4 regions of the Romboutsia sp. 1001713B170207_170306_H8 genome follow, and region 2 is predicted to be linked to each of the others. Evidence: riboswitches for the same ligand, from Rfam matches in the RefSeq annotation. Region 2 holds a riboswitch; each other region holds the start of a gene.
The links. Region 2 has a riboswitch for cyclic di-GMP ahead of I2A66_RS05840 (NPCBM/NEW2 domain-containing protein). Riboswitches for the same ligand answer to the same signal wherever they lie in the genome.
Positions count from the first base shown of each region.

Region 1: linked by a shared signal. The riboswitch ahead of I2A66_RS17125 (hypothetical protein) and the one ahead of I2A66_RS05840 (NPCBM/NEW2 domain-containing protein) in region 2 are both predicted to bind cyclic di-GMP.
Region 3: linked by a shared signal. The riboswitch ahead of I2A66_RS02635 (NPCBM/NEW2 domain-containing protein) and the one ahead of I2A66_RS05840 (NPCBM/NEW2 domain-containing protein) in region 2 are both predicted to bind cyclic di-GMP.
Region 4: linked by a shared signal. The riboswitch ahead of I2A66_RS13680 (type II secretion system protein) and the one ahead of I2A66_RS05840 (NPCBM/NEW2 domain-containing protein) in region 2 are both predicted to bind cyclic di-GMP.

Region 1 covers NZ_JADNAX010000002.1:141,862-144,071, forward strand. The annotation lists gene I2A66_RS17120 (pectate lyase family protein) at 1-106, opposite strand, end outside; gene I2A66_RS17125 (hypothetical protein) at 149-757, opposite strand; cyclic di-GMP riboswitch class I at 963-1,048, opposite strand; gene I2A66_RS05365 (protein adenylyltransferase SelO) at 1,146-2,210, opposite strand, start outside.
Region 2 covers NZ_JADNAX010000002.1:249,999-252,208, forward strand. The annotation lists gene I2A66_RS05840 (NPCBM/NEW2 domain-containing protein) at 1-1,105, opposite strand, end outside; cyclic di-GMP riboswitch class I at 1,235-1,320, opposite strand; gene I2A66_RS05845 (VapE domain-containing protein) at 1,680-2,210, opposite strand, start outside.
Region 3 covers NZ_JADNAX010000001.1:536,626-538,835, reverse strand. The annotation lists gene I2A66_RS02635 (NPCBM/NEW2 domain-containing protein) at 1-924, opposite strand, end outside; cyclic di-GMP riboswitch class I at 1,129-1,216, opposite strand; gene I2A66_RS17555 (cytochrome P450) at 1,421-1,714, opposite strand; gene I2A66_RS17550 (hypothetical protein) at 1,683-1,922, opposite strand; gene I2A66_RS02620 (ribonuclease H family protein) at 2,129-2,210, opposite strand, start outside.
Region 4 covers NZ_JADNAX010000009.1:39,189-41,398, forward strand. The annotation lists gene I2A66_RS13675 (DUF5057 domain-containing protein) at 1-827, shown strand, start outside; cyclic di-GMP riboswitch class II at 989-1,072, shown strand; gene I2A66_RS13680 (type II secretion system protein) at 1,162-1,671, shown strand; gene I2A66_RS13685 (type IV pilus twitching motility protein PilT) at 1,815-2,210, shown strand, end outside.

The sequences.
Region 1 (2,210 bases), 110 kb from region 2:
TATCCTCTCCTACACCTTCAAAAGTAACATTATATATTCCCTTTAATTGTAAATATCCACTTGAATTAAGTCCTATAATATCTGATCCTTTTATTTCTCCAATCATACGTATTATTAAAGGTGTTTTATCATAACCTTTTGGACGTTTTTATAGTATATCTACTATACCTGTACATTTAGTTTTACTACCTTTGCTATTAGTAATAACATCTAACGTTACTGTATTAACATTTTCTGATGTTATATATATTATTTTTGAATCATTCTTAACTGTTCCATTATCATTATATCCTCCTGAGCTAGTCTTCATAGGAGATTCTTTAGAGAACCCAAAACCTTCTCTTGTATGATTTTTAACTTCTATATCTGTTATTATTCCTTGTAAAGATACCTCTTCTTTATTATCTATTGTAGGAATTACTTTTATAATGTATTCGCCTTCTGAAAGCCCCAGTATATCTGCTCTAAAATATGATGAGTATTGCCTTATTAGTTCATCGTCTATTTTTTTATATTTATAATATGATTCAGAGGCTAGCTTATAATAAACATTATACCCTTTAGCCTCTTTTATCGGCTTCCATTCAACACTTATACTTTCTAACCATCCTTTACTTTCTAATATAGAAACTTTGCTTAATTGAGTTATATGGCCTGTATTATTCTCTATTGCACTTGCAATAATAGCTACATTAGTAGATATTATTGACGCTATAGTCATAGATGCTATAGCTTTTGATAAAATTTTCATCTTCAAATTTAAATCTCCCTTTTATAAATTTATTGTAGCTAAGGGTATTCCGGTAAAATCTTAATTCTTTAGTTTTATTTTGCAATAAAAAAACTATCCTAACTTAAGAAAGAGGATAGTTTCCATATAAATCATTACAACCTAATCTATATTTAATTAAATATATTAAATAAATATAATCTTATTTTATAAGAACAAAGAATAAATATTCTTCGGCAACTGGCTGGCATAGTAATAATTACCTTAGCCCCTTTAGCTTTGCGTCTTTGGATTTCTCCAAATTTGCCATTATTTTATTGTAAAAACAATTTATCATATATTTATATCTATTTCAATAGAATATCTTTATAAGAATAACAATACTAGAAAATTTTTTCTAGTATTGTTATTTTTATTATGTTCCGCAATAAGTTCTATAAGGACAATTTGATGGCTTAGGTAATTTAGAATACTCTTCTTGTTTTTTTGAATGTTCATATGGTTTAGATAGAACCTCAAGAAGTCTTTTCATAACATTAAGATTACCTTTATTAGCAGCATCAAGAGCTTCTTCAACTCTATGATTTCTTGGAATTACAGCTGGATTTGAATTCATCATTAGTCCTTTAACCATTTCTTTTGACTTTCCTTGTCTTTGTAATCTTTCCTGCCATAATTTATACCAATATTTAAATTCCTGACTATTATACATTGAACTTTCTTTATTATTATCAAATGTTAATGAGATAAATGTATTAGTATAATCTTCATTATACTTCTCCATCATATTAAGCAAATCTTTAATAATAGATTTATCTTCAACCTCTTCATCAAATAATCCAAGCTTAGACCTCATTATAGATATCCAATTTGAATAATATATCTCAGAAAAGTTAGAAATAGCATTTTGAGCTATTTGTATAGCTTTATTCCTATCTTCATTTAGCAAAGGTAATAATGATTCTGCAAATCTACATAAGTTCCACTCTGTCATAATAGGTTGATTTTTATATGAATATCTTCCATTTCTATCTATAGAACTAAATACAGTATTAGGATTGTATTCATCCATAAATGCACATGGCCCATAGTCAATTGTTTCTCCACTTATAGTCATATTATCCGTATTCATAACTCCATGTATAAAACCTACACATTGCCACTTAGAAACAAGACTTGCTTGAGATTTTATAACCTCATTAAGTAGATTAATATATTTATTACTATCATCTTTGATATGAGGAAAATGTCTTTTTAAACAGTAATCAGCTAAATCTTTAAGTTGTTGGTGTGACCCAAAGCTCGATACATATTGAAATGTACCAAATCTAATATGACTTGAAGCAACTCTAGTTAATATTGCACCTTTTTTTATATCTTCTCTAATTACTGGATCACCAGTTTTAACTACAGCTAAGCTACGCGTAGTAGGAATTCCGAGTCCATACATTGCTTCGCTTATTATATATTCTCTAAGCAT
Region 2 (2,210 bases):
ATGAATCACTATAAATTTCTGGTACTATTATAACATTTTTACCTTGCTTTAATTGATACTGTCTTATCCAGTTTGAGTAGAAACCTTCATGTTGAGTAAATGCAATTGATGGTAATGGTGCTCCTTCTTCTGCTTCAACATATATTGTAAACTCTTCTCCTGGTTTTGCTATTATACCAGTTGATTGTAAGTCTGTACCGAAAGTAGACATTTGTAAATTATTTTTTGCTTTTGCATGTGTATCACCATATTGTGTAAGTGTAAAAATTCTATCTGAATAGTCTTTATCACCTTGTAAAACTTCTTTTGCTAAATCTATATCATGTATTAATTCATCTTTTAGAGGATGATTATTAACCTCTTTTTCTAAATTATTTATTACATCTATATTGTTATATTCATCTTTTAATTCAGACATTGTACCATCTGTAAACATGTTACTTATAACATCTGATAATGAGTCTTCTCTATAAAACATAAATTCCGAAGCAGATGCCCATTCTTGGTTAGCTTTTTTGAATTTAAATTTTATTCTTTTAAATTTCTCCTCATTAAATTTTATTTCAACTATATCTGAAGTAGATCCTGAATACTTTCCATGACTTACTAAAGTGAAATCATCACCATCATCTGTAAGTGAAGAATATATTTCAAACTCTTGAGCAAAGCCTTTCCCCTTAGCTGAATCCTGTCTTGCTCCATATACTATTCTATTTAAACTTGTAACTTCATCTAGTGTAAGTATTACCTCATTTTCAAAACTTGAACTATTAGAATTACCGGTCTCCCAGTGGGTACTAAAATCTCCATCTATAGCTTTAGATATTACTGATGATTCATAGTTTCCACCATTATTAGTTATTGAATTTATCTTAGAGTTGTCTAATTTAAAAAATTTATTATATTCTTCTAAATAACTACTATTAAGTAAGTTAAACTTACTTACTTTAGCTTGATTTGATTGTATATCTTGATTATTTTGATCTGATATATTTGGGACTAACTTATTATCCCCCAATTCATGTGCTAAAACACCTACAGTTCTTACTGAAAAGTTTGAAATGATTGCTGCCATAGTTAATGCTGCTATTTTTCTTTTGTGCATATTTCTCCTCCTGAATAATTTTCCCTCAGAAGTACATTACGTTAGAATAAAAAAGTTACTCAGAAAGAGTAACTTAAAATAGACCTAATAATTTCATACTAAGCTTAAAACAAAAAGTATAATGTACTCTTTGGCAACTGGCTGACATAGTTAAGAAAACCTTAGTCCCTATAGCTTTGTGTCCCTAAGTTTCCTTAGGTTTACCTATTAAATTCATTCAGTATTTTACCATTATTTTCTATGCAATGTCAATTACTGTCGTATTATTTATGCTAAGATTATAAATGTATATATCCTAATTATTTTATCGTAAGCAATTTATTGAATTTTTGACATAAGACAGTTATACACTAGATTTTTTTAACTTAGTATTCTTTAATATTTTATACCTTTAATTTTTTTAATTTACAGTAGTGAGCTTGATGTACTTAACTACTAAATATCTTGATTTCACTAGCTTCTACAATAGAACACTTACTAAGTTTAAACTGTCCTTTTTAATTTTAAGGTCTTAATGTTCATAAAGTTTCTAACTCTATCCAATTTATAGAACACTAAAACATAAAATAGTACATTAAAAATTAATAGGTACCTTATACGGTGGTGTTACATATCCTCTTTTAGTTCCCCTTTTTGTATATTTGGCACCTTTACTTAACAAACAAGTTTTTATTCCTTTTGTAGAATTTACATTTAATATACTTGCTATTTCCATACTAGGTTTAAACTTCCAATGAGATTTATCAATCTCCCAATTAAATTCCCTATCTATAGAAATTTCAACCGAGTTATATATTTTAAATTCTTCGTTACTATTGTTGAGTAACTCTAGTTCCTCTGATTCTAAATAATGTTTAACTTTATTTTCTTCCTTAATATGCATTACCTCTCCCCATAGACTTTCTATATCTAAATTATCAATTATGTTAAAATCTATTTCTTTAACAGGAATTATCAAGTACCTTCTATTTCCTGTTTCATCCTTTAGAAAATCATCATTATTAACAGTTGCATAAAAAGAAGTTTTCCTTGGATAGATTACAGTTTTAATAGCATAAGGTCTTCTAAATTCATCATTTTGCTCTGTAGTAAATGCTTTAAGTTT
Region 3 (2,210 bases), on a different contig from region 2:
ACTTCCATAATGGCTACCATTAGTACTTATAGAAGAAGGATTTATTTTAAATAATTTATTGTATTCTAATAAAGCTTCATCGTTAAACGATTTAAATTTGTTTATTACGGCATCTTTATATTCTACATTATTTCCTTCTAGTATTAATCTTGCATTATTTATATATGTTTTAAATTCTTCATAAAGCGGATGATTTTTGACTTTATTTTCAAAATCAGATAATTTATCTAATGTATTAAATTCTTCACTTATTTCATTCATATTTTCATTTGTAAATATAGAGTTTAACTTATCAATTGATTTATCTTCTCTATAGAAATAAAACTCTGATGCACTTGCCCATCCTTGATTTGCTTCTTTGAATACAAACTTAACTTTCTTAGCTGTTATAGTATCAAACTTAAATTCCATCATATTGCCAGTTGATGAATGTGCTCCTGTAGAAACTAATTCAAAATCTGAATCTTCTCCTGTTGTTGAAGCATATATTTCAAATTGAGTTGGGAATCCTTTCCCTTTCGCTCCATCTTGTCTTGTTGCATAAGCAATTCTATCAATTGATTCTATTTCATTAAATTCTACAACAACTTCATTTTGGAAAGTTGAGCTGTTTGACTTTCCTGTTTCCCAGTGAGTTGAAAGATTTCCATCTATAGCTTTATCTATAGAACTTGATCCATATTGACCACCATTGTTAGATATTGATTTGATTTCTTCTCTTAGAATTTTAAACTCTGAATTGTAACCCTCAAAATTAGTGTATTCACTTAAATTAAAGGCCGATATTTTTGCTTCACTTACTACTTTTTCTTCTACTGCTTGAACTTTTTCTTTTACCACTTCATTAGCATATACATTTAATGCTGGAGAGGCATTGCTTACTACAATTGATGCTACTAGTATTGCTGATATTTTTTTCTTCATAATATTTCCCTCGACTATTATTCTAGTTTTATATTTCTTGTAACTAAGGGTTGTACTACCAAGCCTAAAAATTTAATTCTATTATTATTTTTAATAAAAAAACTACCCTCAAAAAGGATAGTTGCCATCAAAAATAAACATCATAAAATTATCTTTTACCATAAGTGAGCATAAGATTTTTATACGAACAAAGAATTTGTATTCTTCGGCAACTGGCTGGCATAGTTAATAATTAACCTTAGCCCCTTTAGCTTTGCGTCTCTAGATTTCTCTAGATTTGCCTATGAAATTTTAATTTATTCTACCATATTTTTACAGTAATCACAATGTTATTTTTATAATCTATATATTTTAATTATATTAATCTCATTTTAAATAAATATGTATATACACTAAAAAAGGTCTATCTACTTGATAGACTTTAGTTATATTTTAAATTTAATTAAAGTTATATATATTTTTTAGTCACTTTATATCTTTCTTCTTATGTTACTCATTATAAATTTACCTCCAGGTAAAGTAGGTATTTTTCTATACTATAACTTAAATCCTGATCTAAAACGTCATACTCAATACTATTAACAAGAAAATCTAAACTAGCTTTCATTATTTCAATAGTAATTCCTTCACCTGGACATCTATGCCCTTTTGATGGGTCACTTCCACATTGAGGTATAAAGTTAAATAAATTTTCCTTTCGATCTCTAAAACGCTCAGGATAAAATTTATAAGGTTCATTCCATACCCTAGAATCATGATTAATACCATAAACATCTAGTAATACAAACATTCTTTCTATAAAATAATTTTGGATTATAAAAAAGTTTTGCTGCCTCTTCTCCTGTAATACAAATTACTTTTTGACCAAGTAAATGAGTCTCAAATATGTCAGAATGATATTGTTCAATCCTATTTTTAATAAACAAGTATCCTTCTTGCAATAGGTCAATAGTATTATCTAAACTTTTATCATGTGGAACTTGTTTCTTATCTGTCATGAATTTATATTCTCCTTTTCATATAAATTAGAAATATATTTAATTTAAAAGTGGTTTTTTCTTGTGAATATATACTACTTTAATTATTATCTATGATTTTCTATTTTTAATAGTTAGTTTTTAAATAAAAAAGACTATATATAGATTTATAAAAAATAAATCTATATATAGTCTTTAGCGTAATAAAGCTTTAATATTAATTATATTTATTTTAGCATTTTATCCATGTATTTATTACATAGTTCATCTGCTTTATTGTTTACTATGCAGCTGGAGTGACCTTTTACC
Region 4 (2,210 bases), on a different contig from region 2:
ATGAATTAGATCCTAAGGATATAACTCTTAGAGAGCTATACAAGATAAGCGGAAATGAATTAAAAAATAAAGGTAATATACCAGAATCATTAACTATAAAGGATATTAGATTAAGTGATGTGCTTCCAGATGGACTAGAATATATAAATAGTAATGAAGATTTAGGTGGCGTATTTAGTATTAATTACAGGTTGAATAAAACTGGATCAAAAAGTGAATGGAAGTATGAAGCTGATGTTGTAAATATAAATGTGTCGGTTAAAGCCAAGACAATACAAGAGATTGTATTTGAAGAAAATAGTGGATATATTAATTATGGAGATGTAACACTAGATGAAACATCAGGATATTTATGGAAAAAGGATTATTTTAATGGAACGACAGTAAGTGTCATAGATTCCAGTGAAATAATAGCTCATGGTAAATATGAAAATAATTCTACAATAGGAAGCCAGCAAGTTAATATAATGAAAAATATGTATTATACACTGGGTATAAGTATAGATATAAGGAATGAAAATAATATTCTAAATATATTACTTGATAATGATATAGATGTTAATAGTAGTAGCGTGCTTGTATATAAATGTAATGAAAATGGCGAAATACAAGGTAGAGATAATAATGTGAGTATAACTATAGATCAAGATTCTGGATACATTGAACTTAAAAACTTTAATCCTGGCAAATATATAGTTACATATAGTGTAAAGTCAATATCTGATGGAACTATTCGAGCTAGTTTATTTAATTCAAGCGGGAATATTATAAATAGTAAAGATGTTAAATTAAATTTACAATCACAGGAATTACCTGACTTATTTTAAAAATATAAATTAATTTTTATTGATAAGGTAACTTTTAATTTTAAAAGTTATCTTATTTTATTTTGTAAAATTATAAATAATACAAAAGTATAATTTCGACTTAATAATAAGTATAAAAATGCTTGCTAAAGAATGGAATAAATGATACAATTTTGGTATAAAATGGAATGAGATACGGAGAAACATATTCTTTATTTGGGCACCTGGAATATGTAGAGTAAGTGGTGCAACCGGCTATTAAGATTTTGTTTTAGACAAAGCATAATAGTCATTTTTTATGTTTTCAAAGGGGTTATTCCAGTGAGAAAATTATGATAAATTTTGGAGGGAAATTATGTTAAACAAAAAGAAAAATAATAAAGGTTTCACATTAGTGGAATTATTAGTAGTAATAGCTATTATAGGTATATTAGCAGTAGTAGCAGTACCAGCATTATTCAATAATATACAAAAGGCAAGAATTTCAGAATTAGAATCAGATATAAGTGCTATAAAATCAGCAGCAGCAACAAGTTATGCTGATACAGGAGCGTATCCAACTGATGGAAACTCACCGAAGACTACAGTGGGAACGAATACATCTACAGATGCATTTGCTGGATTAATAGATGATTTAGGAAAGCCACTAGGAGCTTCATATGTTTTATCAGGTGCATCAGCTACACCAAGCGATTTAGTTCTTTCTATAACTACTACGAGCAAAATAAATGCAGCAGGAATAGAAAAGTTAAAGTCTGATTTTGGAAACTTAACAAATGCAGAAGTAGGAACAGCAGATGGGACTACAGCGAAGCCAATAAAAATAGTTTTAATTGACTATAATCAAAATGGAATAGATAAATAATTAATAAAGAACCGAAGGTTTATATTTTACCTTCGGTTCTTTATTAATTAATATGAACTAAATTTTAATATTTTGATTAAAAAATTATTTATTAGGAGAAGAATAACCAATAGATACTTTGATAAGATAATAAGGAGTAATAAATGAATATATTTGACTTATTAAATAAATCAATACAATTAAGATCATCAGATATACACATAACAGTAGGGAGCGTTCCAACTGTAAGAAGTAAAGGAAAATTTATAAAGTTATCTGAATACACATTAACATCAGAAGATACAAAAAACATGGTACAACAAATTACTTCAGAAAAAAACTTCAGAAAAATAGAAGAAGAAGGCGAATGTGATTTTTCAATATCACTAGAAAGTGGAGAACGATTCAGAGTAAATGCCTACAAACAAAAAGGAAACTACGCAATAGCACTAAGAACAATAAGTTCAGAAATACCAAACTTTAACACACTAGGATTACCTCAAACATTAAAAACATTCACAGAAAAACAAAAAGGATTGGTATTAGTAACAGGCCCAACA